Linked DNA regions of Pseudonocardia sp. HH130630-07. The main gene of each other region encodes a partner of the protein of the gene in region 2 in a complex. Links are inferred from orthologs where the notes say so. Each region holds a gene or a part of one and is shown on either strand. Other genes may lie near its edges.

Region 1 (6,671 bases), 1.8 Mb from region 2 along the record:
GGCGATGTCGAGGTACATGTCCTGGTCCCGCTCGTGGCCGGGGTGCCACCGCCAGTCGGACAGGCAGACCCCGAGGTCCGGGACCACCCAGGACTCCACCCACCACGCGCCGGGCCGGGCGACGATCGGCCGGGACAGGTAGAGCCCCCACTCCTCCTCCCGGAGGGTCTCGATCTCGCGGCGGACACCCTTGGTGTCGAACTGGGCGCGGGACTCGGGATCGAAGGTCTGGATCTTCGGTGGGTGCACGACGAGCATCCTGCCGGTGCCCGGCGGCGCGGCGCGAGGCCGCCGGGGCGCCGCCGAGGTGAGACTGTCGGGGGTCGCTCGTACCCTGGGGTCATGGCATTCGCGACCGAGGTCCCGGGCTCCGCGGCGAGACCCACGGCGAACCCCGAGGACGACGCGCACGCGCACCCGGACGCGGGCACCACCCCCACCGGCACCCCGCTGGCCCACTCCGAGCACCGTCCGGTCGGCGAGGTCGAGCGCCGCAGCGGGCGGTTCGAGGTCGTCAGCGAGCACCGCCCGGCCGGTGACCAGCCGACCGCCATCGCCGATCTGGACCGGCGGCTGCGCGGCGGCGAGGAGGACATCGTCCTCATGGGCGCCACCGGTACCGGAAAGTCGGCCACCACGGCGTGGCTGATCGAGCAGCAGCAGCGGCCGACGCTGGTGATGGCCCCGAACAAGACGCTGGCCGCGCAGCTGGCGAACGAGCTGCGGGAGATGCTGCCGCACAACGCCGTCGAGTACTTCGTGTCGTACTACGACTACTACCAGCCCGAGGCGTACATCGCGCAGACCGACACCTACATCGAGAAGGACAGCTCGGTCAACGACGACGTCGAGCGGCTGCGCCACTCGGCGACGATGAACCTGCTGTCCCGGCGTGACGTCGTGGTGGTCGCCTCGGTGTCGTGCATCTACGGCCTGGGCACGCCGCAGTCCTACCTCGACCGGTCGGTGTCGCTGCAGGTCGGGGAGGAGGTCGAGCGCGACCGCCTGCTCCGGCTGCTGGTCGACGTGCAGTACACGCGCAACGACGTGTCCTTCACCCGTGGCACCTTCCGGGTCCGCGGGGACACGGTGGAGATCATCCCGGCGTACCAGGAGCTCGCGCTGCGGATCGAGTTCTTCGGCGACGAGATCGAGGCGCTCTACCACCTCAACCCGCTGACCGGTGACACGGTCGAGCAGGTCGACGAGATCCGGATCTTCCCTGCCACCCACTACGTGGCGGGGCCGGACCGGATGGAACGCGCCGTGCGCGACATCGAGTCCGAGCTGGAGACCCGGCTGGAGCAGCTGGAGAACCAGGGCAAGCTGCTGGAGGCCCAGCGGCTGCGCATGCGGACCCAGTACGACATCGAGATGATCCGCCAGGTCGGGTTCTGCTCCGGGATCGAGAACTACTCCCGGCACATCGACGGCCGCGGCGCCGGCACCGCCCCGGCCACCCTCATCGACTACTTCCCGGACGACTTCCTGCTGGTCATCGACGAGTCGCACGTGACGGTCCCGCAGATCGGCGGCATGTACGAGGGCGACATGTCGCGCAAGCGCAACCTGGTGGAGTTCGGCTTCCGGTTGCCGTCCGCCGTGGACAACCGGCCGTTGACCTGGGAGGAGTTCGCCGACCGCATCGGGCAGACGGTGTACCTGTCGGCGACCCCGGGGCCCTACGAGCTGAACCGCACCGGCGGCGAGTTCGTCGAGCAGGTCATCCGGCCGACCGGCCTGGTCGACCCCGAGGTCGTCGTGAAGCCGACGAAGGGCCAGATCGACGACCTGGTCGCCGAGATCCGCGACCGCACCGAGCGCGACGAGCGGGTCCTGGTCACCACGCTGACCAAGAAGATGGCCGAGGACCTCACCGACTACCTGCTCGAGCTGGGCATCAAGGTCCGGTACCTGCACTCCGAGGTCGACACCCTGCGCCGGGTCGAGCTGCTGCGGCAGCTGCGCTCCGGGGAGTACGACGTGCTGGTCGGGATCAACCTGCTCCGTGAGGGACTCGACCTGCCCGAGGTGTCGCTGGTCGCGATCCTCGACGCGGACAAGGAGGGCTTCCTGCGCTCCGGCACGTCGCTGATCCAGACGATCGGCCGGGCCGCCCGCAACGTGTCCGGCCAGGTCCACATGTACGCCGACCGGATCACCGACTCCATGCGGTACGCCATCGACGAGACCGATCGGCGCCGGGCCAAGCAGGTCGCCTACAACACCGAGCACGGCATCGACCCGCAGCCACTGCGCAAGAAGATCGCCGACATCCTCGACCAGGTCTACCGCGAGGCCGAGGACACCGAGACCGTCCCGGTCGGCGGCTCCGGGCGCAACGCCTCGCGCGGCAAGCGTGCTGCGGGGGAGCCGGGCCGGGCCGCTGCCGCGGGCAGCTCCGGCGTGCCCGCCCGGGACACGGCGGGCATGCCGCGTGCCGAGCTCGCCGACCTCATCCAGCAGATGAGCGACCAGATGCTGACCGCGGCCCGCGACCTGCAGTTCGAGCTGGCCGCGCGGCTGCGCGACGAGATCTCCGACCTGAAGAAGGAGCTGCGGGGGATGGACGCGGCCGGGGTGAAGTAGCCGGGGCCGGGACCGCTACCGTGGTCCTCCGTTTCCACCACCCGGCCGTCCCAAGTTCTGCGGGACCGGCCCTGCGCGCAGCGGAGGAGCCCGCGTGACCGTCGCCCGCACCACGCCCGACCCGGATGTGCCCGCCGTGCCCGCTGCGGGGTGGGCCGCACCGGTGTCCCGGCTGCGCGCGGCGGCCCTGTCGTGGATCTCGCTGTGCGTCACGGTGCCGCTGCTCGTGGTGTCGCTGTTCTGGTCCTGGACCCGGCTCGGCAACTACGCGCTGGACCTCGACATCTACCGGATCGGCGTCGAGGTGTGGCTGGCCGGCGGGGACATGTACGGCGTGCTGCCCGCCCCGATGAACGGGCCGCTGCTGCCGTTCATCTACCCGCCGTTCGCCGCGATCACCATGGTGCCGCTCGCCGCTGTGCCCTATCCGGTGGCGTTCACCGTCCAGTTCGTCGCGTCGCTGGTGTCGCTCGCGATCTGCATCGCGCTGGCGATCCGGATCGCCTGGCCGGCCGGCGGCCGGCGGGCCCCGCTGGTCCTGGGGGTCCCGGTGCTGGCCGCGACGCTGTTGATCGAGCCGGTCGCGCAGACCTACGCGTTCGGCCAGATCAACCTGGTCCTGATGATGCTGGTGGCCGTCGACTGCCTGGCCCCGCGGACCCGCTGGCCCCGGGGCCTGCTGCTCGGGCTCGCGGCGGCGATCAAGCTGACGCCGGGCGGCATGATCCTCTTCTTCCTGGTGCGCCGGGACTGGAAGGCGGCCGGGGTGGCCGTCGCCACCGGGATCGTCGCCACCGGGATCGGCTTCCTCGTCGACGTCGACTCCTCGGTCCGGTACTGGTTCGTCGGTGGGCCCGCGGCCGGGGTGAGCGGCTCGACGTTCTTCTCGAACGAGACCGTGCAGGCGGTGCTGGCCCGGCAGGAGGTGCCGGAACCCTGGTTCACGGTGCTGTGGCTGGGCATCGTCGCCGGGCTGCTCGCTCTGGCCGTCCCGGTGATCCGGCGGACCGAGCCGGTGATCGCGATGTCGGCGACGGCCGCGGTCGTGCTGATGGCGACGCCGACGGCCTGGTCGCACCACTGGGTGTGGGTGGTGCCGGCGCTCATCGGGTTCTGCGCCCACGCGCTGCGCCACCGGTCCGCGGTGTGGCTGCTGGTCGCCGCCGTGTTCGCGGCGATCTTCTACGTCGCGCCGTTCCGCTGGATGCCGAACGTGTGGGGCGTCGAGGTGAAGTGGAGCCTGTGGGAGCAGGTGCTCGGCGCGAGCTACGTGCTCCCGGCCGCCCTCGCGCTGGGGCTCGGCTGCTGGTACGTGACCCGTGGTCCGGGGCGGCCCGGCGGGCCGCAGGCCCCGGAACCGGACCTGCTCCGCGTCGGGCGCTGACCCCGGGCCTGCCGTGGTCCGGGCCCGTCCGGGCGGGCCCGGACGGCTCAGCTCGTGATGTCCTTGCGGGTGAACCGCCAGGCCGCCAGCGCGAGGAAGACCGTCGCGTAGCAGACCGCGGAGAAGGCGCCGTAGGTCATCTCGGCCCAGTCGACGTCCCGCGACAGCAGGGACGACCAGGCGTCGCCGTAGTGGGTCGGGAGCACGTTCCGGATCGCCCCCAGGTCGTCGATCTGGTCGATGATCTGGGAGACGATCGACGCCATGACCGTCCCGCCGACCGCACCGAGCGGTGCGTCGGTGCTCACCGACAGCAGCAGGGCCAGCCCGGCGACCCAGCTCAGCTGCACGGTCACGTAGCAGGCGCCGAGGAGTACCCGGCCCACCGCCGACCAGAACGGCAGCGACTCACCCACCGGCGAGACCAGGTCACCGGTCCCGTAGGCGACCGAGCCGACCACGAGCGCGGCCACCGGGAGCAGGAGCAGCGCCGCGGCCGACAGCGCCGCGGCGATGATCGCCTTCTGCCGCAGGAGGCGGGCCCGCGGCACCGGTACGGCGAGCAGGTAGCGCAGCGACGACCAGGACGCCTCGGACGCGACGGTGTCGCCGAAGAACAACGCCACGAGCACGACGAGCAGGAAGCTCGCCGAGGCGAACAGGGTGAACACCGCGAAGTTCGTCGCCGAGACCGACGCCAGGTCCACCAGACTCGGCCCGCTGGCCGCGCCGTCGTCGTCTCCGCCACCCAGGGAGAACGCGGCCCACAGGATGATCGGCATGGCCACGACCAGCGCGAACACCACCTGGGTGCGACGCCGTCGCAGCTGGCGGGCCAGCTCGGTGCGCAGCGGCAGCGTGCGGCCGGGGACGGCGGGTGGCGCCGCGCCGCCGTCGACGAGATCGCCGACGTGCCCGCGGCGGGTCGACAGCTGCCGTTCGTCGCCGCTGCTCACGAGCCACTCCCCACATCACGGCCCTCGGGGCCGACCAGTTCCAGGAACGCGTCCTCCAGCCGCCCGCGCGGCCCGGCCGCGCTGACCGCGATGCCGGCGCCGACGAGCGCGGCGACGGCGTCGGCCCGGGCGACGTCCTCCAGGTGCGCGTGCACCACCCCGGGCTCGTCACCGACGACGATCTCGCTGACGCCCTCGATCCCGGCGAGCACCGTCGCGGCCGCCGCGGTGGCGTCCACCGTGAACGACGAGCCGCCACCGGACGCGGTGAGCTCCGCGACGGTGCCGGCGGCGACGACCGTCCCGCGGTGCATCACGACGACGTCGGTGCAGGTCTGCTCCACCTCCGACAGCAGGTGGCTGGAGACCAGCACGGTCCGTCCGCCCGAGGCGTAGCGCCGCAGCAGCTCGCGCATGGCGTGGATCTGGGGCGGGTCGAGCCCGTTGGTGGGCTCGTCGAGGATCAGCAGCTCCGGCAGGCCCAGCATCGCCTGGGCGATCGCCAGCCGCTGCCGCATGCCCTGGGAGTAGGTGCCGACCCGGCGGTGCACCGAGTCACCGAGGCCGGCGATCTCCAGGGTCTCGTCCATACGGGCCTGCCCGATCGGGCGGCCGGTCGCCTCCCAGTACAGCCGCAGGTTCTCCGCGCCCGACAGGTGCGGCAGGAACCCGGGGCCCTCGACGAAGGCGCCGATCCGGGAGAGTACGGCCGCCCCGGGCCGGATCGGCCGCCCGAACGCGCGCATCTCGCCCGACGTCGGCGCGATCATGCCGAGCAGCATCCGCAGCACCGTCGTCTTGCCGGCCCCGTTCGGGCCGAGCAGCCCCAGCACGGCGCCTCGCGGCACGGTGAGCGACACGTCGGACACGGCACGGAAGCCGTTGCGGTAGGTCTTGGCCAGGCCGGTGACCTGCAGCGGCGGCGTATCGTCCGGCCCGGGGCCGGTGGTCTCGGCGGGATTCCCGGGGTCGGCCCGGCGGGCCCTGGCCCGCAGTACCAGCCATGCGGCCAGCGCCGCGACCAGCACCCCGCCGATGCCGAGCACCGGCCACAGCGGGACGGTCCCCGCGGACTCGGTGCGCCCGGGCACCTGCGGGACCGACAGCGTGCCGCCGTCGCCGAGGCCCACCCGCCAGACGGCCGGATCGGTGCCGGACGCGTACGCCTGGTCGGTCGTCGCGAGCTGCACCTCCAGCCGGCTGCCCGCCGTCACCGGGGCGACGACGCCGGGCAGCGTCACCCGGACCGTGGCCGGGCTGCCGTCGGCGGGGACGGCGACCCGCAACGGGGCCACCGCGTTGCCGAGCAGGGTGCTGCGGCCCTCCGGGGACCGGGCGGTGGCCGAGGCGAACAGCACCGCCGTCTCGGGCGCCTGCTGCCCGGGCACCCGCGAGATCTGCGCGGTGACCTGCGGTGCCCCGGACGGCTGCAACGCCTCGGCGACCGGCTCGGAGACGAACCGGGCGGACTGGCCGGGCGCCGCGAGTGCGGACAGCGAACCGAGCGAGCCGAGCGCGGATCCGAGACCCGGCAGCGAGGTCACCGTGGCCGGGTTGCCGCCCGGCGGGTGCGCGACGATCTGCTCGTCCCCGGCGAGCGGGACCGCGACCGACGGCACCGGCGCACCGGTGAGCCCGGGATAGCCGTCGGCGAGCACGGTCCGGCCGGTGGGGGTGTCGCCGCGGGTGCGGACGGTGCTGCGGACCTGGTAGGCGAACGGTGCCTCGGCCAGGGCGCCGCT
Region 2 (6,792 bases):
CACCTCGCCGACCGGCTTCGTGACCTGCTGCAGCGGCTGGGTCTCGTCGGACCCGGACCCGGAGTCGGACGCCGAGTCGGAGCTGCTCCGGGACGAGCGCGACCCGTCGTCGGAGTCCTTCTTCTTCGCCGAGGTGTCGAGCAGCCCGGTCACCGGCTCCGCGGCCTTCAGCAGCGGCCCGGTCAGCGGCTCGGTCGCACCGAGCACGGGCTCGGTCACCGGCGACAGCGCGCCGAGCACCGGCGTGGTGACGGGTTCGAGGGTGTCGGTCAGCGGGCGGGTCACCGGCTTCACGGCGTCGGTGACGGGTGCGACGGCGCCGGTGACCGGCTCCAGCGCCCCGCCGAGAGTCTCCCCGACCGGCGCGGCGACCCGGGCGACGGGCGCGACCACACCGTCGCCGACGCTGCTCACCAGCGGGCGGACCGGCTCGGTCACGTCCTGCAGCGGCCCGGTGCGGCGGCTCTCGCCGCCGGAGCGGCCGGGCGAGGTGACGGGCTCGAGCAGGTTCCCGGCCGGCTCCCGGTCCGGGTCGTTCAGCGCCTGCACGGGCGGCAGGCCGCCCAGGGGCGATCCGGTGGCCGTCGAGCCGCGGGGCGTGTCGGTGGTCTCCCGCGGCGCGGCGGCGGCCGCCGTCGTCGTGCGCTGGGCCGGGATGGCGCTCGCGGCGTCGGCGCCCGTCCCGGTGGAGACCTCGCGCAGCGTGCTGCCGGCGGCGGACTCCTGCCCGAACGCGACGTCCATCCAGTCGTTCGCCCCGGGGGCGGTGGCGGGCACCTCGGGCAGCGGCGAGCTGAGCGCCACGGTGGCCGGGAGGTACTGCGCGGGCAGCGTCTCGGGGGCCGTGCTGCCGCCGGCCGGGAGCGCCACGCCGGGGAACAGCCCGTCGGCGGCGGCCTGGGCGTCGGAGTCGTGGGTCGCGGCCCCGTTGTAGAGCGCCGCGCCGAGCACCGACCCGGCGGCGACGAGCGCACCGGCGACCGCGCCGGCCCGGCGGCGCCCGCCGGCCGGCCGGGCGACCCAGACCGGGGCCTCCTCGGCGCCGGTGTCGCGGGGCTGTGGGAGCTCGATGTCCGGCCAGCCACCGGGCGTGCCCGCCGCGGCGACGTCGGCCCGGACGGTCGCGCCGGCGGCCGGGCCGCCCTCACGGCGGAGCAGGTCGCCCACGGACAGGACGGGACCGGTCATCGGCTCGGCTGCGTGGCGGGAGTCGCGTGCGCGGCCCGAGTGACGGGCCAGCAGCTCGGCGACGCTCACGACCTCACGGGGCCCGGTGGCGCCGGTGGCGCCGGGGAGCGGGGCTCCGGCAGGGGTGTCGTTCACGGCCGCACGTCCTCCTTCGGGTGTCGTCTCGACCCGGGAAGGTCTACCGGAACCTCCGCGCATTCCCAAGCGGTCACTGTCCGCTCGTCGTGGGTAACCCGATCAGGTGATTCCCGTTCATCGGTCGTATCCGACCGCTCGTCCGGCTCGTTGGTCCGGGAAGCAACCGGTGTGTGCCGACGACGTGGCGGAAAGGCCAGGTCGCTTCCCGTGATCATGCGCGCTGGGTCACAGTTCTGACGGTGACGGCGAATCGCCGAACGGTTGACCCGTCCGTGCGCCGTCGCGGAGAGCGACGGGTGGCGCGGCCGCGCCACCGCCCGGCTCAGCGGCCGCCGAGCCGGCCCCGGCCGAGCCGCAACAGCATCATCGCGAGCTGGTGGCCCTCCGGGCCGAGATCGTCGAACCGGTCGAGCACGGTCATCTCGCGGCTGTAGACGATCCGCGGGCCACCCGCGGCCATCCGGGCGGCACCGATCCGCTTCGACACCTCGGTGCGCCGCAGGATGGCGTCCAGGATCTCGGTGTCCAGCCGGTCGATCTCCGAGCGGAGCCGGTCGATCTCGGCCTCGGCGCCGGCCGCCGGGCCGTCCGCGGCGGGCGCCGGTCCCGTGGTGCCCCCGGAGCCTCCGGTGCCGGGCGGCACCGGTTCCGTGGTGTGCGTCCCCTCGCGGGCGTCCGTGCCGGGTTCGGTCGCGGTCATGATCTCCTCGTCTCGATCGAGCGCCGGGTCGTCCGTGGGCCGAGGACACGCGAACGCCCCGGGTCCTCTGGACTCCGGGGCGGCTGGGTTCCGTACTCAGACGGGCTGCGCAGCGGGTGCCGGAGGCCGGTACCCGTAGCGAAATCGCCTGTCCGTGTGCACGCAGTCGAGTGTAGACGACACGGTGTCCCGCGTCGTCGTCGTTCACCGCGGCCGCAGGAATGTCAGCCCCTCGGCGTACCGTGCTCGTCACAATGAGTGCGCTGTTCGAACTTCCAGGTACGAGCTCGACGACCGAGCCGAAGACGTCGCGCGGGCGTCAGCTGCTGGAGGGGCTCAACGACCGGCAACGCGAGGCCGTGACCCACGCCGGCTCCCCGCTGCTCATCGTCGCGGGTGCCGGCTCGGGCAAGACCAGGGTGCTCACCCACCGCATCGGCTGGCTGCTCGCCGAGCGCGGCGTGCACCCCGGCGAGATCATGTCGATCACCTTCACGAACAAGGCCGCGGCCGAGATGAAGGAGCGGGTGGACGGGCTGGTCGGGCGCCGCTCCGGCCCGATGTGGGTCTCCACGTTCCACTCCATGTGCGTGCGGATCCTGCGCCGCGAGGCCAAGCACCTGGGCGTGCGCAGCGCCTTCTCGGTGTACGACGCGGACGACTCGCGCCGGCTGGTCGGCATCGTCGGGCGGGACCTGGAGCTCGACCCCAAGAAGTTCGCCCCGCGGGCACTCGCGGCGCAGATCTCGAACCTGAAGAACGAGCTGCTCTCGCCGGACGACGCGGCCGAGCGGGCCGGCACCGACCACGAGCGGCGCATCGCCGAGGTCTACGGGATCTACCAGTCCCGGCTGCGCCAGGCGAACGCGTTCGACTTCGACGACCTGATCATGGAGACGGTCTCGCTGCTGGACCGGATGCCCGCGGTGGCCGAGTACTATCGGCGACGGTTCCGGCACGTGCTGGTCGACGAGTACCAGGACACCAACCACGCCCAGTACGAACTGGTCCGCCAGCTGGTGCTGCCGGCGACCGAGAAGGCCCGCCCGGCCGAGCTGTGCGTGGTCGGCGACTCCGACCAGTCGATCTACGCGTTCCGCGGCGCGAACATCCGCAACATCATCGAGTTCGAGCAGGACTTCCCGGACGCACGGACCATCCTGCTGGAGCAGAACTACCGCTCCAGCCAGACGATCCTGTCCGCGGCGAACGCGGTGATCGCCCGGAACCCGGAGCGCCGGGACAAGCGCCTGTGGTCCGACGCGGGGGACGGCGAGCGGGTGGTCGGCTACGTCGCCGACAACGAGCACGACGAGGCGTCGTTCGTCGCCCGCGAGATCGACCGGCTGGTCGACACCGGCGAGTACCGCAACAGCGACATCGCGGTCTTCTACCGCACGAACAACCAGTCCCGGGTCTTCGAGGACGTGTTCCTGCGGGTCGGGATGCCCTACAAGGTGGTCGGCGGCGTCCGGTTCTACGAGCGCCGCGAGATCCGGGACGCGCTGGCCTACCTGCGGGTGCTGTCGAACCCGGAGGACACGGTCAGCCTGCGGCGCATCCTCAACGTGCCCAAGCGCGGGATCGGGGACCGGGCCGAGTCCGTCGTGGCGGAGTACGCGGAGCGGGAGCGCACGTCGTTCGCCCGCGCCCTGCGCACCGCAGCCGAGGAACCGGCGAGGCTGCCGGCACTGGCCACGCGCTCGCAGAAGAACATCGCCGGGTTCGTCCGGATGCTCGACGAGCTCGGTGAGCTGGTCGAGCGCGGCGACGACACCGCGGAGATCCTGGAGGCGGTCTACGGCCGCACCGGGTACGTGGAGGAGCTGCAGGCCTCCGAGGACCCGCAGGACGGGACCCGGATGGACAACCTGGCGGAGCTCGTCACGGTCGCCCGTGAGTTCGCCGGGGACGCCGCGGTGGCCGACCTGGCGGTCGGCGGCGATCCGGACGCCGGAGGTGCGATCGGCTCCGGCCCCGGTCCCGACGCCGCGGGCCCGGACGCCACCGACGGTCCCGGCAACGACGACGACACCGACGCCGGGGCGCCGGAGCCCGGCTCGCTCGCCGCGTTCCTGGAGCGGGTCGCGCTCGTCGCCGACGCCGACTCGATCCCGGACGACGAGTCCGGTGTGGTCACGCTGATGACCCTGCACACGGCGAAGGGCCTCGAGTTCCCGGTCGTGTTCCTCACCGGCTGGGAGGACGGGGTCTTCCCGCACCTGCGGACCCTGGGGGACCCGAAGGAGCTGGCCGAGGAGCGCCGGCTGGCCTACGTCGGCATCACCCGGGCCGAGCAGCGGCTCTACCTGTCCCGGGCGATCGTGCGCTCGGCGTTCGGGCAGCCCAGCACGAACCCGGCGTCCCGGTTCCTCGACGAGGTGCCGCCCGAGCTCACCGACTGGCGGCGCACCGAGGAGCAGCTGGTGGCCGAGCGGCCGTCGGCGCCGGTGGGCCGGTTCGGCTTCGGCCGGTCGGGCGGCCGTGGCTCCGGTGACCGCGGGGACTGGAAGGTGCCCGAGCGCAGCCTCAACAACACCTCGCTGCAGCTCGACGTCGGTGACCGGGTCAACCACGACAAGTACGGCCTCGGCACGGTCGTCGCCTCGGACGGTGTCGGGCCGCGGGCGACCGTGACCATCGACTTCGGGTCCGGCGGGACGGTGCGGCTGATGCTCATCGGCGGCGTCCCGATGCAGAAGCTGTAGGGCTCCGCCCGGGGCACGTGACCGCGTGCCGGCCCGTCCGGCCGTGTTCTGGCTCGCACCGGTTTGCGTGTGCCGTGGCGGCACGGTTTCTCATGGGTCCAACGACCTGAGAGGAGACCGTTCGCATGTCCACCGCGACCGATCCGTCCGGCGGCGCCGCCGTCCTGTCCGCCCCGACCCCGGTGTCCCGGCGCGCGCTGGCGCCGGATCTGGCCCGGGGGCTGATGCTGCTGTTCATCGCACTGGCGCACGTGCCCTGGTTCCTCTACACCTCCGAGGTCGGTGCCACCCTGCTCCACCCGGCGGAGGGTGGCCTCGCCGACCGGATCGCCCAGTTCATCACGATCGCCGGTGTCGACGCCCGGGCGTACCCGCTGTTCGCGCTGCTGTTCGCCTACGGGATCGGGCAGATGTACAGCAGGCAGGTCGCCGGGGGCACCTCGGTCCAGGGGGCGCGGCGGCTGCTGCGGACCCGCAACTGGTGGATGCTGCTGTTCGGCCTGGTGCACGCCGCGCTGCTGTGGCAGGGCGACATCCTGGGCACCTACGGCCTGATGGGGCTGATCATGGTCCCGCTGTTCCTGAACCGCAGTGACCGCGTCCTGAAGGTCTGGATCGGCGTGCTGCTCGGTCTGGGCGCCCTGGTCGCGGCCGGTATGACGGCGCTGTCGGTGCTGTTGTCGGCCCCGGGGGGCATCCCGGCCTCCGCGCGGCTGCCGATCGCCGAGAGCAGCTACCTCGCGTCGATCCCGCTGCGCCTGGTCCAGTGGCTGCCGACGCTCGTGACGCCGTTCGTCATGTTCGTGCTGCCCGCGGCGTTCCTGGTCGGCCTGCTGGCCTCGCGGCACCGGATCCTGGAGGAGCCGGCCCGGCACCTGCCGCTGCTGCGGCGGGCCGCGGTCGCCGGGCTGGCCGTCGGCTGGGGTGCGGGGGCGGTGCAGGCGCTCGTGCACGTCGGGGTGCTGGACGTCGGCACGGTCGATCTCTCGCAGGTCCACGCCTACACGGGCTTCTTCGCCGGCATCGGCTACGCGGCGCTGTTCGCCCTGATCGCGCACCGGATCACCACCCGGGGGACGACGCCGCTGCCGGCCCGGGCGCTGGTCGCCCTGGGACGGCGCTCGATGAGCGGTTACATCGCCCAGTCGGTGATCTGGGCGGGTGTGCTGGCCGCCTCGGGTATCGGGCTCGGCGCGCACCTCACGAGCGCCTCGGCGATGCTCGTCGGTGTCGCGGCGTGGATGGTGACGGTCGTGGTGGCGTACGCCATGGACCGGGCGGGGGTGCGGGGGCCGGCCGAGACCGCGCTGCGCTCACTCACCTACCGCTCGATGCGCCGGACCGCGGCACGGGCGGAGACCTCGGCGTGACCGTCGCCCGGGGGCCGGTGGACACCACCGCCGGCTCCCGGCGGCGTCAGTCGTCGTCGCCGTCTCCGCTGTTGCCGCGGTCCTCACGGTCGCTCCCCATCGGCGTCGCCGCCGACTCCGCGGGGGTCAGCACCTCGACCGAGGTGAACAGCCCGGAGGCATCGACGGCGACCGTCCCCGGCCCGGGGGCGGCGCAGGCCGTCGGGCACTCGGTGGACCCGAACAGGGTGAGCCCGCTCAGCTCGGCCCGGGTCCCGTCCGGGACGACGACGCGCACCGAGCCGAACAGCGACCGCGTCTCGACCCGGTCCTGGCCGGGACCGACACCGACCGTCCGGGAGCTGAACACCGCGGCACCGTCCTGCGCGGTCAGCAGCTCGGAACCGCCCCAGACCGCGGCGGCCACGAGGGCGACGGCGCCGAGCACGCTCCCGACCGACCGTGCGGCCGTGGCCGCGAGATCGGCGGCCCGGGACCGCGGTGCGGGCTCCGCGGCCACCGGCCGGGTGAGGTCACCGCCCGCGGGGAGGTCGCGGGTCAGGGGCGCGAGGTCCGCGCGGGTACGCGCCGCCCAGACCAGGGCGGAGCGCTCCTCGTACTCCTCGAGGGAGAGCCTGCCCTCGCCGTGGGCACGCTGCAGGACGTCGTCGACCGCCCGGCGATCGGCGTCCCCCACCCGGATTTCGGA

Evidence for each region.
Region 1: the proteins of AFB00_RS15510 (region 2) and uvrB are in contact, whole or in part, in a crystal structure (PDB 7EGT), measured with the Thermus thermophilus proteins. The link is inferred for Pseudonocardia sp. HH130630-07 from one-to-one orthologs. Residues at the interface, in WP_096412145.1 of Thermus thermophilus: His654, Arg656, Phe657, Gln666, Asp668, Glu669, Lys680, Arg681, Leu682, Ser683, Lys685, Tyr686, Ala687; in WP_096411307.1 of Thermus thermophilus: Glu23, Leu25, Arg26, Asp27, Gly28, Glu29, Arg30, Phe31, Arg55, Glu326, Asp327, Phe328, Glu379, Ser382, Gln383, His398, Gly400, Arg401.

The regions. Positions count from the first base shown.
Region 1 is NZ_CP013854.1:4,949,337-4,956,007, forward strand. What follows is about bases 1-2,965. They hold uvrB (excinuclease ABC subunit UvrB), read left to right. Parts: upstream 1-342; coding sequence 343-2,589; downstream 2,590-2,965. Other genes in these bases: AFB00_RS23515 (DUF402 domain-containing protein), read right to left, coding at 1-249; AFB00_RS23525 (glycosyltransferase 87 family protein), read left to right, coding at 2,684-2,965. Also shown: more of AFB00_RS23525, read left to right, coding at 2,966-3,973; AFB00_RS23530 (ABC transporter permease), read right to left, coding at 4,021-4,929; AFB00_RS23535 (ABC transporter ATP-binding protein), read right to left, coding at 4,926-6,671. UniProt on the Escherichia coli protein: The UvrABC repair system catalyzes the recognition and processing of DNA lesions. A damage recognition complex composed of 2 UvrA and 2 UvrB subunits scans DNA for abnormalities.
Region 2 is NZ_CP013854.1:3,181,908-3,188,699, forward strand. The notes cover bases 1,922-5,007. They hold AFB00_RS15510 (UvrD-helicase domain-containing protein), read left to right. Parts: upstream 1,922-2,280; coding sequence 2,281-4,734; downstream 4,735-5,007. Other genes in these bases: AFB00_RS34865 (chorismate mutase), read right to left, coding at 1,922-1,969; AFB00_RS15515 (DUF418 domain-containing protein), read left to right, coding at 4,860-5,007. Outside these bases: AFB00_RS15500 (hypothetical protein), read right to left, coding at 1-1,323; more of AFB00_RS34865, read right to left, coding at 1,649-1,921; more of AFB00_RS15515, read left to right, coding at 5,008-6,104; AFB00_RS15520 (DUF1707 SHOCT-like domain-containing protein), read right to left, coding at 6,151-6,792. UniProt on the Escherichia coli protein: A helicase with DNA-dependent ATPase activity. Unwinds DNA duplexes with 3'-5' polarity. Translocates on single-stranded DNA with 3'-5' polarity. Initiates unwinding more efficiently from a nicked substrate than double-stranded DNA.